4 regions of the Paenibacillus sp. J22FR83 genome follow, and region 1 is predicted to be linked to each of the others. Evidence: riboswitches for the same ligand, from Rfam matches in the RefSeq annotation. Region 1 holds a riboswitch; each other region holds the start of a gene.

Region 1 (4,782 bases):
GGATACAGCGCTAGAAAGCGTTGTGAAGCTAATGCTAACCAAGATGTAAAGCGCAGCAATCCAGTAAGAGGAATAGCTAGCTGTCAGGGCCAAAAGTACGGTAGAAAGCAGCATCAACCATGGGACGTAACGAAGTAGTGCTGTGTTCCCGTAGCGGTCTATGATGCGTCCGACACGATTCGACACCAGCATCGCCAAGAGTGCACCGGGGAAGAGCAACAGTCCCGAAGTAAGTGGAGCTAAGCCAAATACCCGTGCAAGCATCTGCGGCGCAAGGAATAAGAAGCCGAAGCTGATCATGTAGGATGTCACGCCGATTGCGCTAAGCGACATATAAGTTCGATCGCCGAATAGGGCTGGCAGCACGAACGGTTGTGAGGCGCGGCGAATGCGCAGCGTGAATAAGGCAATCGCAAGTACGCCCGCTATGAGGGCAACGATGCTTTTGGAAGTTAGGAAGAGCAGCAGCCCCGTCGTCCCAATCCCCAGGAGCAGGGCACCGATGAAATCGAACGAGCCGCTCTCTGGTTTTTCCTTTGGCAGCAAAGCGAGAAAGATAGGTATAAGCAGCAGGGTGACCCCTGTAATGACGAATAGGAAATGCCAGCCCAAATACTGAACGATGGAACCTCCCGCGACGGGACCGAGTCCTAAGCCGAGTGAGGCTGCAGATAGGATGAGCGACATCGCTCTGCCCCTGCGAGACAACGGAATGTAGCGGGTGACGAGAACGATACCGAGCGATGGAATCGCCCCAGCGCCGGAGGCTTGAATAAGCCTTGTCAGCAGCAACAGTCCGAAGCTGTCCGTGAACAGCCCTAGAATAGAGGCACCACCTAGCGAGAGCAGGGCAATGACGTAGAGCCTGCGAATAGGCACGAAGTCGGATAAGCGGCTGTAGGTAATCGATGCTATGGCGAAAATAATAGAATATCCCGTAACAATCCACGACGCCGTTGAGGGGCTAAGCTCGAATTGCGCGGAAATTTTGGGCAGTGCCAGATTGAACATCATCGTGTTCATGATGACAAGCACAATAGTGAAACAGAGTAACCAAGAGACCGGCGTTTCACGTAAGCGACCCGGCGTCTCAGTTGGCGTTGGCGCTGTTTCCTGATGTGAGGTAGTCCTAGGATTTGACATGGTACACCATCCGATCTTAAACTATAAATTTATTTGTGACAGTTTAGCATGGCAGGTAGCATGTGTCAATGAATTGACCGTAGTAACTATTTGAAAAGTTGAATATTTATGCATTTTCCTGTATGTATTTCAATCAACTTGTATTTTTCCACCTATACGACCGTCACCTTGCTAGGTGAACACATCACCGAGGTAGTGCCCTAAAGGAAAAATCCCTTTGATCCACCGCATTGCTTACATGGAAGGTTAAGTTTGTGAATTGCAACCGTGCCCTTTATTTAAAATACCCCGATTGGCTAAGAGAATGGAAGATAATCAACGATTGGGGGGATTGTAAGCGAATTATTGATGGAAACGTGAGGCGGAAGACGGCTTTTTACGTTTTTTCCATCCTTTACTATGTGAGTAGAAGAGAGTAGTATTCAACACGTACTAGAACAGTTGAATATTTCGCTTAATTTTCTGTGAAGAAAAGCGGGGGAACCAAAAGTAACATGGGGTGAGTAACGGTGCTGATACCTGGTACCTTTTAGGGCAGATTTCTCGCGGCCCGAACCCGACAGCTAACCTCGTAAGCGATCGTGAGAAAGGAGAACATGTGTTCAAAACACAAGGTCTATCCTTGTGTTTTTTTGCGTCCATTTTCAGGAGTATAGCATTTTTATATAGATGTCACACATTAATTTGGCTATATATCTCGCAAAACGCTCCCTTCTTTGGATGAAGGTGTGGCCGTTTATTGTGTGTGATGCGTACGATTCGATTTAATTTGGAGGAGCAATTGCGAAATGACGAGTGATTCATTGAAAAAAATTATGTTTGGTAAGCCACTAAAGTCGAGTGAGATTGAGTCGGAGAAAATGCCTGTCTGGAAAGCTCTCCCTATCTTGTCGTCCGATGCCTTATCATCCGTATCGTATGGGACAGAGCAGATTCTGTTAGAGCTTGCGACCGTAGGGGTTGCTGCTTTTGCCTTCTCGTTGCCGATTGCGGTATCGATCATTGCTTTGATTCTATTGCTCGTGCTCAGCTACAGGCAAGTGATCGAAGCGTACCCGATGGGTGGCGGCGCCTATATGGTTACCAAAGAGAATTTAGGTATGGTGTGGGGACGTCTCACAGGTGTGTCTCTGCTAATCGATTATACCTTAACCGTGGCGGTTTCGATTTCGGCTGGTGTTCAAGCGATTACGTCCGCTTTTCCATCAGCCGTACCCTATATCGTTCCGCTTACCATCTTGCTGGTGTGGATCATGGTCTGGCTGAATTTGCGAGGAACTTCCGAATCGGGAACGGTATTCGCAATTCCAACGTACTTTTTCATTCTGTGTATCCTATTGTTAGTAGGTAAGGGTGTTTTCGATCTGCTAACAGGATCCATGAATACACATGCGATCGAATTCGCTCCAAGCGCAGCGACGAACTCATTAACGCTATTCGTCCTTCTCAAGGCGTTCTCGTCCGGTTGTTCAGCTGTAACGGGGATCGAAGCGATCTCCGATGCCGTACCACATTTTCGGACGCCATCTGTCAAAAATGCCAAACGCACACTACTCTCTCTAGGCGGACTATTGGCCATCGTCTTCGGTGGGGTAACCCTGATTGCCTTAGGGTATGGCGTGGCACCGGATCATAACGGCCATACATCGGTTCTATCGATGGTGACGGAGCAAGCCTTCGGCCGAGGCGCCATGTACTATGCGACGCAAATCGCGACGATGCTTATCTTGGTACTTGCTGCGAACACAAGCTTCAATGGATTTCCGATCTTGGCGTCGATCATGGCCCAGGACAAAAACTTCCCGCGCATGTTTTCCTTCCGTGGGGATCGGCTTTCGTACCACTATGGCATTATTACGCTAGGCGTATTAGCCAGCTTGCTGTTGATTGGTTTTAAAGGTAAAACCGATGCACTCATTCCGCTTTATGCGATTGGCGTATTTCTATCTTTTACACTTGCTCAGACAGGTTTAGTTCGTAAATGGCTCAGAGAACGCGTATCGGGTTGGATCGGGAAGCTGATCATTAATGGCTTGGGCGGCATCGTCTCCCTTGCCGTTCTAATCATTTTCTCCGTTACCAAATTTAGCGAGGGTGCTTGGATTGTTATTATCATTACACCGATCCTCCTCTGGCTCATTACCAAGGTTAGTCACCATTACGACGACGTGGCCAAACAGCTGCGTATTGATATCACGCAAGACCGTGTATGTACCAAAGAACCTGTTATTATCGTTCCCGTGGCTGGGATTCACAAAGCGGTAGAGCATTCCCTTAGTTATGCCAAATCGCTTTCGCCTAATGTTATCGCGTTCTATGTCTCCTTCTCGGATGAGGATGAAGAATCGATGCAGGAGAAGTGGCAGATCTGGGATCCAGGCGTGCGACTTGTTGTGTTCAAATCCCGATACAGGACGATTCTCAAGCCGTTGGCTGAATTCATTGAACGCATCGATACGCATGTGTCAGAGAAACAGTCGATTATGGTTATTCTCCCGCAATTCATGCCGAAGAAGTGGTGGCACCGTCTGCTCCATAATCAATCTGCGGCACGCATTCGTTCGAAGCTGCAAGCCGATAAGGATATCGTTGTAGCGACAGTACCGTATCATTTACATCAATAGAGGTGTACAATAATAGGGAGAACTTGTAGATGAGGTGACCTTATTATGGTGAAAAAGAAAGCTAAAGTGACGCCAGCTGCGGCTAGCGTGCAAGATAAACCAGCAACGCTGAAGGATCTGCTGCGTCCAGAAATACTGGAAGGACTCAAAGCCCAGGCTGACGCGATGAAAGCGGAAGAGCAAGCGAAGAAGGAAGCAGAGAGAGCGAAGGCAGAGGCGGCTCGCAAGGCGGAAGAGAAGCGTCTTGAGAACGATTTTGCCTACCAGTTGGAGAAAAGTAAATTAGACTGGCGCAAACATAAATGAGGGGGCGCACGATGTGCCTCCTTTTCTTTTTGAGCGTGATGAGTGCGCTTACAGGTTGTGGGGAATCGGCTGCTGTAGCAACACCAACCGCTGCTCCTGATCCAGTGGCTTTGGCAACGGTGACACCAATACCAGTTGTTGCAGCAACACCGGAAGTGACACCGACACCAGATCCAACATCAGTCCCAACATTTGCGTCCTTGGAAAAGAAGTTGATCAACCGCTATGCTGCCAGCATACCAACCAAATGGGGCGAACATGTCCCTGGTGTGCTAACCCAGTTGGCCACGAAGGAACGAGTCATTGCTTTGACCTTCGATGCATGCGGGGGGACATTGGGGAGCGGTTACGACGAGAAGCTGATCGACTATTTAATCAAGGAAAACATTCCTGCGACATTGTTTATGAATGCAAGGTGGATCGGGGCTAATCCTGACATCTTTGCCACTTTAGCTGCGAATCCCTTATTCGAGATTGAAAACCACGGAACAGAGCACCGCCCATTGTCTGTGACGGGCAAGCCCGCTTACGGTATTGCTGGAACGAAGAATGTCACTGACGTTATTCGTGAAGTAAAAGACAACGCGGATGGGATTGAGAAGCTGACGGGTAGACGTCCTTTATTTTTCCGCTCAGGCACGGCCTTCTATGATGAAGTCGCTACGTCTATCGTTCATGATATAGGCTTCGAAATCGCGGGATACAACGT
Region 2 (4,782 bases), on a different contig from region 1:
TTCGAAAAGATTTGGATGAGATGAACTTATCATTCATCGCACAAGTGGTGACGCGTGGCCCGAATCACATCCAATCATTTCGTGAGCAGGTGCTGCGTGCAGCTGCGCTGCGACCTGATCTGATTAATTCGCACAGCGCTGCTGATCGCATGACTGCTGATGAGCAGCTGCGATTCTTCGATGCGGCGCTGCGTGTCGAGCAAGAGATCGGGATTCCGATCGCACATGAGACGCATCGCGGGAGAGCTTTTTTCACGCCGTGGCAAACGGCGGCCGTGTTGAGGCAGTTGCCGGCGCTTACGATTGGCGCCGACTTCAGTCATTGGTGCGCAGCCTGCGAAAGCATGCCGAGTCCGCAGGACGAGGACGTCCAGCTGAGCCTAGCACGCGCCATCCACATTCACGGGCGCGTCGGCTACCCGGAAGGTCCGCAGGTATCGGACCCGCGGGCACCAGAATTCGCCGAACATGTGGAAACCTTCATCGGCTTATGGCTGTCGATTTGCCAGCACCGATTCCATGCCGGTGCTGACACGTTGACTTTCACGCCAGAATTCGGGCCGCCGCCGTATATGCCGGTACTGCCGTTCACACAGCAACCCGTTTCAGATTTGTGGGATGTGAATCTGTGGATGTTTCGGACGTTTAAAGCGCGGTTTGAGGCGAAGTTTGTGGCCCACGGTCAATAACTGTGCACCACACCTAACAGGGAATTCGAAGAGTTTATTGAAAATGGGATAAGAGCCCAGCACGCATTTGGTTATTAGTCCGAAAAAACCGAACTGCATACAAGGATTTCGACTCTGATGAGTGAATAGTTCGATTTTACCCACCTATTTAACAAGTTTCCGTGCTGACCCGCAGTAAAACGCATTTTAAGTAGGTAAAATCGAACTATTCCCGCTTATCTACGGCATCTGTCCCATTTAAGTAGGCAAAATCGAACTAAATGGAGAATACTCCTCTACTGCGCCATCCCCTGCTTTTCAGCCAACATCTTCAACTGCTCATTCCGATAGTTTAGAAATCGTGTCATATATCTTCGCAATACTACCCGCTCCACGACCCATCCGATCCAGCCTAACGGGGCCTCAAAACTTAATGTATCTTTCATTAATGTTCTGCCACCTAAATCAATGAATTCGTGTTCATGTCGCATGCTTTTGAACGTCCCCCGCAACATTTCATCAACAAAGCGGTACGGTCGAATATAATTTGAGATGAGTGACGTGTGTTTTTGCCTAATGAAGAAATGTCTCGCTTCAAAAGTAACCGTATCCCCTCCGCGAACCATGCCTGATGTTGTTCCAGCTATCGCACGCTCCTTGGTATGTGGCCATACAGTTTGCGTATGGATATCAATATCTGATGCCATGTCGAAACAAACATCTATCGTTGCTTCAATTTCGATTTGTGTGAGTATCTTGATCACTGGATGCACCTCATTATTCATTAACTAAACCTATTAGATTTTTAATTGACGAACGTAGCTTTTACTCTCTTCGATTTCAGAAAATATAAGATCCATACCATACTAACCAATCCTATTAAGATCGACACATAATACGAGTTTGGTATTACATGATAGCGTATTATTACGTATCCTAGAGAGAACACTCTTATTAAAATACAAAGGAGTTCAAACCCAATTATCATCTTATAAGTATAAGCCTGCTTAGTCATAAATAAATAAAGAATCAAAACTGATAGGAGTAATTTTATTATTGTTCCAACATCTATGATGATAAGCATCCCATTTCTTTCTTGAAAATCTCGAATAAATTGGCTAAATCCGTTAATCGTTCCCATCCCATATAAAGTCGCGCTAATTAGTAGTGTTAATAAATAAATAAGTAGCCATCCTCCGACTGGTTTGGAGTAGTTTTCTTCTGCTATAGTCATGCTATCATCTCCATCATCTATGTAAATTCCATATTACAACCTCTCAGATCCAACATCTATAATACTATCACATACAAATAGTAGATGGATTTTTAAAATTACAAAAAACAGCCTCCCACAGGGAGACTGCCATGATCTTCGATTTATACATTTAGTTACTAATAAACTCCTGTACCCACTCACCGTTATAATAGGCAACACCGATTTGAGTGAAGTTCGGGCTTAGAATGTTTTGGCGGTGACCTGAACTGTTCATCCATGCGGTCATGACGGCTTGTGGTGTTTGTTGCCCTTTGGCGATATTTTCACCTGCGTAGGAATAAGGAATACCATAAGCGCTCATCATATCGAAAGGTGAACCGTACGTTGGTGACGTATGATCAAAGTATCCGTTGTTGTACATATCTTTCGCTTTATCCAGCGCCATCGTCGTCAGTGCGCTATTGCTGGTTAGAGGCTTCAATCCTGCCTTCGATCGTTCTTGGTTGACCAAGGTAACCACTTGACTTGCAAAAGTGGACTGAGTCGGTGTTGGCGTAACCTGTGGTTTCGTCACAACGGTTGTGCCCGAGCCTCCAGGAATGTTTAGCTTCATCCCCGACCAAATCACATTGGGATTGGCTACTTGTGGATTCGCCTGAATAAGCGAAGTAAGGCTGACGCCATATTTCTGAGAAATTAACCACATGGTATCGTTCCCCGCTACGGTATGCGTTCCCGTTGCAGCCCACGCTGCGTTTGCCCCCATAAGCACACTCAAACCTAAGGCACCTGTCATAACTAGCTTCTTGTAACGCTTCAAATCAAACCTCTCCTTTTTGCGGCCTGCGAGGTTAGCTGTCGGATTCGGATCAAAGAGTAATCACCCGGTCGCACAACGCGACTTCACCCCAAAGATTGGTTCCCCCGTGCTTCAAAAAAGCTTCGGCCTTCTAAGTTATGGATCCAGCTTGGATCTCAACGATTGTAACATGGGAAATCAGTGAGATCATGACTCAAAATTTACCAACAGCATCACCAACTGGATATCTCCTCCTTTAAACATACAACTTTTCCCATCATCCTGCGTCTAATCAGTAGCTATATAAATTTAGAAAAGGGTGATGAATTTGAAAAAATTTGCCATACAATGCACGTTTGTCATTCTCGGATTCATGTTTTGGTTGTTTCCGTTACTTCCAACACAGGTTTCAGCTAGCGTATCTGTGAAAGCATCTCTGCCCTATTTTTCCGTTCAAATTAATGGTCAGAATATGGATATCGCTCATAGTAAATACCCGTTTCTCGTGTATAGAGACATCACTTACTTACCCATGACGTGGAATAACTTCCAAACGCTCGGCATTGAGTACAACTGGAGTGATGCGGATGGATTGCAAATTTGGTCCAATCGCAACTTCCCTCCGCCTATTCGTCAAACACCACTCGAACAAGATCTAACAACGAAGCGGAATGCAAACAGTTACGTTGTCCAAGTTGCTGATGTGCCGATCACAATGAATCAGATCGAAATCAATAATCGAACAGAGCCCTACCCTTTTCTAACGTATCAAGATGTAACTTATATGCCACTGACTTGGCGATTCGTTCATGATCTTCTTAAGATCGACATCCAATGGAGTGATGAGAAAGGCCTATCGCTAGTTGGCGGACAAAATGCCATCTATTCGATCATCGGTGACGATGATCATTCGTTATATTTCTACTCCTTGCTTAACGCGGACCCTTCCAAATCAATGCTGAAGATGGATAAAAGCAACTTGCAAGTACAATGGAAAAATCTCAAAGAACAAGAACAATTCATCAAAGGCCTATCCACCACACCACATCCATTAGCTGGCCAACCCGTAGAGTTGGTGCGTAAAGATCGTGATTTATACTATGGTGAGTTAAAAGTATACACATTAACAGACGCCGATGTATGGGAAGCGGCTGACTGGGGAGCCCCTGTTCATACATACAAGGCATTCGCTGCAGGCGATAATCGAACGATCTTATCCATTAATTTGACCTTGCCCCTTCCGGTTATTGGTCCAAACTATGGCTCGACTTATACATTTCTCATTCAAAATGGGAACGTGACACGACTCGAGGACTTCAATCAAAAGATTGATCGCGTCATCCCCAATTCTGATGGTACAGTATGGATCGCTTCTGACAGATTGCCTAGTCGAAATAACTATATTGGGGGAAGTGCACGCGTTGGCTTGCTCAAGCAAGATGGTACTGTCCAAATGGTAAACGGATTGCTTCATGAATCGGATGTTATGGTATTAGGTTTAACGAACCTTTCTTTGCCCAATCCAGCATCCCAAGATGGTAGTCTATATATCGTACTGAATGGTATTTCAAATAAGGACTATACTGCGCAAGACACAGCGGGGCTCTATACGCTGAATACGAAATTGGAAACAAAACGATTATCTAACTATGTTTTTGGCGACTATTATTTGGATAAAAACCGAGACATCTTCATTAAGCATCGCAATAATACGATTGAAAACTTGGCTACAGGCGAGATTCGAACGTGGTTTGATTATGAATTAGCTGCTATGAAATAAGAATACTTAGGTTGTAAATCGAAAGAGGCTATTGGATACAGATCCATTAGCCTCTTTACATCTTTCCCACAGATAATGCTTGATACTCCCACAACACATGCGTTATCTCTCGATAGCGTTCCTCATGGCATTGAATAATGACAGCCAACTCGGGTAGTTTCACTTTTTTCCGAAGCACATGTTTAAACACTCTCGTTTGTAAGAACCTCGTGATGCAATATCCTAAAATAAATCCACCAATCGCACACATAACTCCCCAAATAATCGGACCCCAATACAAAACAAAGCCAATACAAATCCCAATTACCGTAAACGCTGT
Region 3 (4,782 bases), on a different contig from region 1:
AATTCGTTCAATTTTAAACACGACGTCGCCGCCATAGGAAATACGGGTAACAAAATCACCTTGCCTCATCGCACAAATCCCCTCCTAAGGGTATCCTATGGCGAGACTAGGCATTTGGTGCGGGTTTATTTGCAGCCGTGCACACGAAGCGCCGTGGACAAGCGTGCGAACTCCTCCATGCTGAGTGTCTCACCTCGGCGTGAAGGCTCGATTTGGATGCCCTGCAGCAACGCTTCCAGCTCAGGCTTATTCTCTTTGGTAAAGAACCTCGCCGCGAGGTTGTTATAGAGGGTTTTGCGACGCTGAACGAAGGACGCTTGGACGACAGCGAAGAAGAAGTCCACGTCCGCCACTTCAACTGGCGGCGCTTGGCGCACGCGCAGCCGAATAACGGCGGAATCGACGTTCGGCTGCGGGACGAAGACGGTGCGCGGCACGATTGTGACGAGCTCCGGCTCGCAGTAGAACTGTACGGCAATACTTAAGCTGCCGTAATCCTTGGTGCCTGGACGAGCCGCCATGCGGTCGGCCACTTCTTTCTGGATCATCACGACGATATTCTCCAGGGGAAGCTTCTCTTCCAGAAGCTTCATGATGATCGGCGTCGTGATGTAGTACGGAAGGTTGGCGACAACACTGACGCCCTCCACGCCTTCGAAATGCTGCCGGAACAATTCCGGCAGGTTGGTTTTCAAGATATCCCCATGAACGACAGTGGCATGGGGGTAAGGCGCCAGCGTCTCGTCCAGAATGGGCAGTAGACGCTGATCGATCTCGACCGCAAGCACGCGGCCAGCGAGCTTGGCAAGCTGCTGTGTGAGCGCGCCGATGCCGGGGCCGATCTCAAGCGCAGCCTTCGTAGGGCCGAGCTCAGCGGCCATGACGATCTTGCTGAGGATGTTTTGATCGATTAAGAAGTTCTGGCCTAAACTTTTTTTGAGCACGAGACCATTCTTCTTAATAATTTGTTTCGTTTTACTTGGTGTTGCCACGTCTTCGGCTGTTACAACAACCTCTTGTCTGGTTATATTCATTGTATAGACCTCGTATCTATTTAGGGTTCTAGTCACTCCAAGAATTCTACTAGTTCAAATGTTCGAGCGCCGCCTCAAATTCCTCTTTTGAAATCTGAAACATCGCACAACGTTTATAGAATTGCTTACCATTGCAATAACCAATGCCCAGCGCATTGCCTACCGTCAAGCGGCGAGCAGCCGCATCCGGATGCACGATGAGCCCGGCAGCAATCAGATCCTCCATCGTCAGCAGCGAAACTGCTGCTTCATATTCCGTCCTCAGGCTCTGAAGCGCCTGACGAATCGTCTCTGGCGTCGCGTTCTCGACGCCGATATCACCCTTATACGCAGCTTGCTCCTGCGTAATGAAAGCATGCTTGCAGCCAGGTACCTTGGCTGCCACGATTTTGCGGATCCGTTCCCCTGCGTGATCGGGATCCGTGAAGATAATGACGCCTCTGCGCTGCTGAGCCAGAGCAATTCGCTTGAGCACGGCTTGTCCGATAGCAGATCCGCCTGTTTCAATCGTATCCGCCTGCACAGCCCGCCTAATAGCAGCTGTATCGTCCTTGCCTTCCACAACGATCATTTCTTTTATCATTGATGCGTTTCCTTCCTCAGTACGCAGAAAAAGAAGAGGGGGCTCCTCTTCTTCGCGCAGGCAGATGCCAAGCTACGTGTATGTTAGTAGTGTTCCCGCACAAACTACCGTTTACACGTTAGTTTTGGGATGGTTTTGTAGGGCCAACCACATATACAGTGTACCCTTGCTTCGTGCCAAATTTATTTGCATAACCGTGATCTTCATAGTACACATCGATCATTTGGCCTTTCACACCGCTGCCGATATCTTCAGCACGACGGAAACCAATCCCTTCGATGTATACCCACCATCCAAGCGGAATAACCTTCGGATCGACAGCGATCGTACGGCCTTCAGTAACGGTAGTACCTGTGTAGGTTTTACCATAACCAGCAGAGCCCTCCGTCTTACCTGTCGACGCAGCACCCGCAGAATACGCAGTAAGCTTCACGTTCTTCAGAATTTGTTTGTAACCGAAGGTCACACCATTCTTGGAAACTTCATCCACACTCGGTGAAGAGGCGGAGAGAACAACCACAGGATTTTTCGTGCCTACGGAAACTACTTTCTTAATGCTTTCTGTTTGTACTTCTTCACCCACAACTGCTTCCGCGACTAAAACGCCGTCCTCGAAAGTCTTTTCTTTCTTTTTGACCAACACGCCTTCTTTACCTTCTTGGACCACTTGCTCTTTCCCTTTAAGCAAAGATGCGTCATTCTTTTTCTCTGTCTCGAATGCGATCGATTCAGAGACTTCCTCCGTCTCTTTGGTCACACGGACGATTTTAATCTCATCGCCTGTGCTAAGAGCGGCTGTCGGTTCGGGAGAAATACGATCATTCTCACCAAGTGCAATATGTAAACGTTGCAATGCACTTTCTACCGTTCTTGCAGTTGTGTAAACAGTGGTGGTCTTTCCATCAGCAGTCAATTGAATCGGTGATGCATGCTCAATAACAATTTTGTCTCCACCCTTGAGCTTGGTCGTGAGTGAAGCTGAAATTTCATCGTGCTCACCAATCGTTATGGCTTGTTCATCCAGTAGGCGTTGCAGGACCCATTGCTTCGTGTGCACAACGGTTTCTTGTCCATTCACAACCACGGATACGCTCTTGGTAGCCGTTCCGTACAACAACACCAAAAACATGAAAGTCATTGCGATTGAGATTATAGCCAGGCTTAAAATCAAACGCAAGTTTTCATGCTTCCATCGCAATGCGAAGGACATGCTGGATGATCGTTTTACATGGGTCTCGCTAATTGAGATACTGCCCACTTCTTCGGTCCTCCTTCAAAGCCTCGCCGCCAGGTTACAGCATGATTAAATTTGACGCGACTAAGGTTTTTTATAGTTTAACTTAACACGCTCGCCATCATCAGCCTTGTTTCCTTGCTGAATCTGGTCGTCCCCCCCTTTTACCTATTCATCATCCTATGATTTCCGGGTTGTTTTATGTCATATGATCTGTGTAGGACCCTAAATGTGGACAAAAAGCCAGCAAGAAGAGGACTCTTCTCGCTGGCTTAGTTTGCATAGTGAAATACAAATAGCACGCACGACAATCGTTACCTCTCTTACGCTTACGAGGTTAGCTGACGGATTCGGACGTGAGAGTCGCCCTACGTAGACGCAAACTGCTTGTTTGACGTCTATGATTCACCCCTATTACTCTCTGCTTACTTAACCCGCATTGGAATGCTCATTAAGCTTGCAGTGGTTCCCCCGTTCCCACATTTGGAACTCAGCGAATGGAAAATTGGCAAATTGGATATTAAGTTATTATGAAAAGTATATTACGCTGTTAATCTCAACCTGTAAAGGGATTAACACCCGTTAAAAAGGGCTAAATCGATTAAATTTTGTTTATTTTCCATATATAACCCACTTATATCTACACGTGCCTAACTTTAACGTACGTATACTCGTTTTTTCAGTATATAATGATCAAAACTAGGCTAAAAATGCAAATTTGTTTATAATGATTCTGGTAGTATTTGATTAAAAAATACCAATAATTTGCTATTTAGGGAGGCAATTGTGATGGGCCCCATCCTGCAAGTAAACGCTTTATTCGGTGGATATTTACCCAACAAACCCGTTCTTCATAATCTAACTTTCTCGATCGGCCAAGGAGAAATGATGGGTCTAATTGGACTCAATGGTGCAGGGAAAAGTACCACCATCAAAAATATTCTGGGACTGCTCCAACCGCAAAAAGGGTCAATTCGCATTAATGGTTTAACGCTAGCCGAGGATCCGCTGCCTTACCGAGCGACATATGCTTATGTACCTGAAAGTCCAGAGTTATACGAAGAACTTACGATTCGCGAACACCTTGAGCTAACGGCACTAGCTTATGGATTATCTAAAGCGGATTACGAAACCCGTTCTCGCTCCTTATTGGAGCAATTTCAGATGAAGGACAAGCTGAACAGCTTCGCTAGTCATTTATCCAAAGGGATGAAACAGAAGGTCATGATCATGAATGCCTTCTTGATCGAACCCTCTCTCTATATAATCGATGAACCGTTTCTTGGACTCGACCCTTTAGCGATTCGTTCCTTGCTTGATCTCATGGTTCAAATGAAGAAGAAAGGTGCGTCCTTTCTCATTTCCTCACACATTTTGTCTACAATTGAAAAATATTGCGATGCTTATGTCGTTCTCCACAAAGGCCACATGGTTGCACAGGGAGATTTAGTCGAATTACGCTCCCAAACAGCGCTGCCTCAGGCGTCATTAGACGACATCTTCTACAAGCTTGTTCAAGGAGACATGGCATGAGTCAACTAACAGATCCTACATCTGCATTTAACACACATGCATTATGGAAGCAGCGTTTCCAACATTATATGAAGGAATCCCTAGGGTATTGGCAGTATGCCGCACGCAGTAATTTCATCGGCTTCTTGTTGTTTCTTGTCATCGTTTCTTCCTATTATTATGCAAAAACATTACAGCGTCTTCCGACAGATTATCCGTACCTATGGATCGTGTTGCTCGTGCTCGTTCCACTCGTTGCTTCAAGCTCCATTCGCACGTTGACACGCAGTGCGGATCGCATGTTTCTATTGCGGATCGAACATGAAATGGGTGCCTATTTCCGAAGCAGCTTTCTGTACAGTCTATCACTTCAGAGCGTGCGGTTATTTCTTGGCTGGGTTGTAGTAACGCCCCTATAT
Region 4 (4,782 bases), on a different contig from region 1:
GTATGCGGCCAAAAAAGCACTTTCCCGCTACAGTCAATGGTACGGAACGTATCCTTACTCGACCCTCTCCATCGTCGTCCCTCCTCCTGGTGGGAATGGTGCTGGCGGTATGGAATATCCAACCTTAGTCACCGCATGGGGGGCCAGCGACAAAGATCCAGACTTAGAACTGGAACGCGTCGTCGTCCATGAAATCGGCCACCAATTCTTCTATGGACTGGTTGCCAGCAACGAATTCGAAGAAGCATGGCTCGATGAAGGCTTTACTTCTTATGCAGAGGATAAAGTCATGGAAGCCGAATACGGGGAAGTACCTAATTTACCTGTCGAATCCAGTTATATCACTTCACCCAATGGACTTCAGAAAGAAGCATGGGCGTATACAGGGCATGACCAATATGCCGAAAATGTGTACACGCGTGGCAAGCTCGTACTCAAAGCTATTGAGGCGCAAGTCGGTACCAAGACGATGGATCGCATCATGAAATCTTACTTCCAGAAGTGGCAGTTCAAACATCCGTCTACGAAAGATTTCCAACAGGTCGTGGAGGAGATTAGTAAAACAGATTGGGACGACTTCTTTAATCAATATGTCTACGGCAATCTGATGATAGATTATTCCGTCGAGAGTGTTCACGTTCAGCCACAGGGCACCAAGGGTTCGGAGACCTACGAAAGTACGGTCCGTATCGTGAAGCTTGGCGGTAACTCACAGGAAGTGCCGATTCAGTTCCACTTCGCTGATGGCACTACGCTAGATAAAACATGGGATGGCAAGGAAGGTAGTATCGAATTCAAATTGATCCATGCCTCCCCTGTCGATTGGGTGCGCATTGATCCTAAGTACACGCTGATTCTCGAAAATAAGCACATCAACAACTTTTATCAAACACAATTAAATACGAAGTGGCAAATCCGCTGGAATCTCGGCATTATTCAATTCCTACAAGCCGTATTTGGCTCAGTTGCCTGGTGAGGACTTGGCTTACGTCTCATAACATACACTGAGGAGGGACCCTCGTTGGCCACCTATATCAAATCAGGCTTTAGGGCAGCAATGGCGCAGCCCTTTGCCACGATCATTTTGTTCCTATATCAGATGGGTTGGGGTGTTCTCCTGTATAAACTCGTACAGGGAATACTCATCCCCCTCATGCATCGGTTCCCTGGCGCTGAGCAGCCCAAGCAGGCATTGCAGATTTTTCTAGCTGAAAGCCAGTTCCAATTAATTAAAACAGATCTCAGCCATTCCTATTTATGGTGGTTAGCTGCCCTCTTGTGTGTTCGGATGTTGTTGACGCCTCTCTTCAATGGCGGTGTTTACTATTCGCTTACCCACTCTCACCAGAATGCTGGTTATCGCTTCTTTCGCGGGATGAAGCAGCTCATGCTCCCTTTCCTGCTCGTATATCTGATCCGCATGGCGCTAACGCTGATTCCACTCATTTGGCTTATTCCCAAAGCGTCTTATTTGCTAGGGCATAGTGGTTCCTACGAACAAATTGTAATGAAGCTTCTTCCTTGGATACTTGGCCTGATGCTTTACGGTTTTCTCTTGCAGCTTCTATTTATGTACGTGCAATTCGCTATTGCAGCCAAGCTAGGGATCTTATCAACCCTCTTCTCTTTCTTTCGTAATTCGCTGCCGATTATCGGACTTGCCATTATCCTATTGTTGTTCACATGGCTTTTGGCAGGGGTCACAGTCACAGCTACATATCTATGGGCAGGGCTAGTAGCCCTAATCATTTATCAACTCTACCCACTCTTTCATATATTCATCCAAATTTGGGGCATATCTTCCCAATATCAGCTACTTTCAGCCAAAATATCCAATTAATATCGGGCAAAAAAGTGAATAAACAAGCATTATCCCCTTCTCTTTGAGAATGGGGATTTTTTTGTCTATTTTCCGAACAATTAGACTATTTTTTTGCCTATTTATGTACCCGTAAAAGAGGAATTTCAAACATTATGACGAAATAAAAATATTAGCATCAAAAAACCAAATATTTCATGCCGAATTCCTCAGTTTTTGGGGAAACGGGGGAACCACTCCGGGTGAATTGATCTTGCAAGACAGGGATCATAGGGAACCTTCAACCGAACCCTCCAGCTAACCTCGTAGGCACCGGAAGGAGACAAGCAGTTGAAGAAAGTTGTTGGTCTTATTTTTAGTCTTGTTTTGTTTTTGAGCGTAAGTGTAGGAAGCGTTTTCGCAGCATCCGATATGGATAAAGCGGTAAACGACCTTGTTGGGACTCCTTACAAATGGGCAGGAACGACACTCAAAGGGTTCGATTGCTCTGGGTTCACGTCCTACTTGTTCGATGAGTTCGGCATCGATCTTCCACACAGCTCCAAATCACAAAACAGTGAAGGCTACTGGGTTGACAAAAGTGATCTTCGTAAGGGCGATCTTGTATTTTTCAACACAGATGGCAGCGGTATCTCTCACGTAGGGATGTACCTCGGTAATGGTGAATTCGTTCACTCCGCTACCAATCAAGGTGTTGTTAAGAATAAGTTGAGCGAATCCTATTATGCGAAGCGGTACGTATCAGCCAGACGAGTTCTATGGGATGATATTTACAATCAACTAACTGCTGAATCCAAGTAATATTCTCGGCACAGAATGAAGCCCTGCAAGCTTTGCTCGTAAGAGCGGCTTGCAGGGCTTCATTCATTGGAACGAGGCTATCGGCGTATACTAGGAAACACCAAATAACCGGCTCCGCCCTCCTGCGAAGGCGGGAGCCCACGGAGACATACAGCCGATTTTATTATGTTCCGCAATGATATTTTGAATAAGGGCCTCCTGGCCTCGAGAAAGGAAAAGAACGCATGGACAACATACAAGACAGTACCTCACCCCCATTTCCCGGCATCGTTCGTTCCATCAATGAAATTAGAGCTATAATCGGAGAGCCTCATCCTGCCGTACAAAATAAAGTAATCAATCAAATTGACGAGCACGCCCAAGCGTTCATCGCCAAATCACCTTTGTTCTTCTTATCCACTTCGGGTGCGAATGGATTATGTGATGTTTCCCCGCGCGGCGATAGCCCCGGCTTCGTTCGCATTCTCGATAATCACCGCCTCGTTTATCCGGAAAGACTGGGAAACCGCCGAGTCGATTCAATGTATAATCTACTGGCCAACCCGCAAGTAGGCCTCATCTTCATCATCCCTGGCGTTGAGAACGTACTTCGCGTCAATGGACGCGCTTGGCTGACGAATGATGAGGAACTCCTTGCGACTATGCAGCTTAATGGCAAATCGCCAATCGCCGCGGTCGGCGTTGAGGTGCAGGAATGCTTCGTCCACTGCAGTCGCGCCCTTAAATTGTCTAAAATCTGGGATTCCGCAACATGGGTGCCCGAACAAGAGCATCCTGATACGATGGCTATGTTCCGTGCGCATTTGGCATTGAACAACATAGCGCTAGAGGAATAGGGACAAGCTAAACAGGCAGCAGTCAAAATGTGTAACTTGACATCGCATGTTAGCGAGCCTATAATAACGGCATGTCGTTTTCTAGGGTTCCGCGGCGTCTTACCGTCGGCTGGTCCAAGGGAAAACACACAGCAAATATGCTGTGGTCACGGAGGGAGAAAAGCCCGGGAGTCTATCGCATTCGTGCGATATTCCCGGGCTTTTCTCTGTTTTTTTGTGGCACTGACATTACTATATCCTCTTATAAAGGAGTGTTCATGATGGCATGGTTATTTCTAGCTATTGCAGGTGTATTTGAAGTCGTATGGGCGATCTCATTAAAGTTCTCCAATGGCTTCACACGACTTGTCCCTTCGATTGTTACGATTCTTGGCATGATTGTTAGCTTCTATTTCTTAGCTGTAGCAACGAAAACCCTTCCCATTGGAACGGCCTACGCGGCATGGACCGGCATTGGAGCAGTCGGCGCGATTATCATTGGTACGCTATTTCTCGATGAACCGATCAGTTTGACTCGGATTTTATTTATGGTCCTAATTCTGGTCGGTGTGCTCGGACTGAAGTTCACATCAGGACACTAAGTGTTAAGCAGTAATAATGTACCGCTAAGTGCTGCTCATCTGCGAAACAACATTGGCAATCCGGCGTAGGCGCGTCTCTTGTGTCTTCGCGTCCTCGACTTGGCGGACGAATTCTTTGCGCTTGGAGAAAGCGAGGGCTTCGAAACGTTGTACGGCGCCCTCCGCTTCAGATAGCGCTGAAGATAAGTCGGCTGGAACTTCCACGGTCCGAGGGACTAGGTCCAACGCCAACGTTACCTCAACAGGGTCATCCGCTTTCAAGCCGGATGCTTGTCTATGGGCTTCACTCAGCGGGATTAGGTATTCACCGCCCATGACAGCGACGGTTGTCCGGTACGTGTAGCCGTTCAGCGTCACGGACACGCTTGGCTTTTTGCCCCCTGCTAACGTCGTCATGACCTCTTCGGGGATAGAGATCCCCGTGGCATTTTTATTATGGGCTTTCATCACCGTCGTATGGAATGTTACACTCATGGTTATGGCCTCCTTTATTATATGCATCATACCCATGTTGGATGGGTCAGAGCTATTTAATCGTATAGCTGACGTACCAGAAGCTGGCTCCCACGAAGATGCGCAAATGCTGCGACAAGGGTCGGAAAATATCATTTAACTCTTCGTAGCTATAATAATTCTTGAGTATTTCATGCTTGGATCCGTCGGCTAATTCACGTCTTTTGTAAGTGTCTTCGCTATCTTCTAGGGTGATAAGCTCACCGCCCCTGCCCGGCACATACACATTATC

The links. A riboswitch is a leader RNA that binds a small molecule or an ion and turns the genes downstream of it on or off. The one in region 1 is predicted to bind cyclic di-AMP.
Region 2: linked by a shared signal. The riboswitch ahead of AC58PV_RS09540 (CAP domain-containing protein) and the one ahead of AC58PV_RS05660 (APC family permease) in region 1 are both predicted to bind cyclic di-AMP.
Region 3: linked by a shared signal. The riboswitch ahead of AC58PV_RS32915 (resuscitation-promoting factor) and the one ahead of AC58PV_RS05660 (APC family permease) in region 1 are both predicted to bind cyclic di-AMP.
Region 4: linked by a shared signal. The riboswitch ahead of AC58PV_RS29110 (C40 family peptidase) and the one ahead of AC58PV_RS05660 (APC family permease) in region 1 are both predicted to bind cyclic di-AMP.

The regions. Positions count from the first base shown of each region.
Region 1 is NZ_JCAUAM010000002.1:496,290-501,071, reverse strand. Features, by position in the region: gene AC58PV_RS05665 (MFS transporter) at 1-1,143, opposite strand, end outside; cyclic di-AMP (ydaO/yuaA leader) riboswitch at 1,585-1,736, shown strand; gene AC58PV_RS05660 (APC family permease) at 1,932-3,767, shown strand; gene AC58PV_RS05655 (YqkE family protein) at 3,813-4,073, shown strand; gene AC58PV_RS05650 (polysaccharide deacetylase family protein) at 4,085-4,782, shown strand, end outside.
Region 2 is NZ_JCAUAM010000004.1:220,018-224,799, reverse strand. Features, by position in the region: gene AC58PV_RS09555 (sugar phosphate isomerase/epimerase family protein) at 1-689, shown strand, start outside; gene AC58PV_RS09550 (SRPBCC family protein) at 965-1,432, opposite strand; gene AC58PV_RS09545 (DUF2569 family protein) at 1,474-1,902, opposite strand; gene AC58PV_RS09540 (CAP domain-containing protein) at 2,054-2,704, opposite strand; cyclic di-AMP (ydaO/yuaA leader) riboswitch at 2,710-2,842, opposite strand; gene AC58PV_RS09535 (hypothetical protein) at 3,012-4,463, shown strand; gene AC58PV_RS09530 (hypothetical protein) at 4,519-4,782, opposite strand, start outside.
Region 3 is NZ_JCAUAM010000029.1:51,054-55,835, forward strand. Features, by position in the region: gene yabG (sporulation peptidase YabG) at 1-69, opposite strand, end outside; gene rsmA (16S rRNA (adenine(1518)-N(6)/adenine(1519)-N(6))-dimethyltransferase RsmA) at 126-1,034, opposite strand; gene rnmV (ribonuclease M5) at 1,084-1,617, opposite strand; gene AC58PV_RS32915 (resuscitation-promoting factor) at 1,736-2,875, opposite strand; cyclic di-AMP (ydaO/yuaA leader) riboswitch at 3,163-3,357, opposite strand; gene AC58PV_RS32920 (ABC transporter ATP-binding protein) at 3,641-4,384, shown strand; gene AC58PV_RS32925 (ABC transporter permease) at 4,381-4,782, shown strand, end outside.
Region 4 is NZ_JCAUAM010000020.1:110,131-114,912, reverse strand. Features, by position in the region: gene AC58PV_RS29120 (M1 family metallopeptidase) at 1-976, shown strand, start outside; gene AC58PV_RS29115 (hypothetical protein) at 1,022-1,840, shown strand; cyclic di-AMP (ydaO/yuaA leader) riboswitch at 2,008-2,146, shown strand; gene AC58PV_RS29110 (C40 family peptidase) at 2,150-2,620, shown strand; gene AC58PV_RS29105 (MSMEG_1061 family FMN-dependent PPOX-type flavoprotein) at 2,845-3,456, shown strand; guanidine-I (ykkC/yxkD leader) riboswitch at 3,527-3,629, shown strand; gene sugE (quaternary ammonium compound efflux SMR transporter SugE) at 3,717-4,037, shown strand; gene AC58PV_RS29095 (YdeI/OmpD-associated family protein) at 4,062-4,511, opposite strand; gene AC58PV_RS29090 (methyltransferase domain-containing protein) at 4,564-4,782, opposite strand, start outside.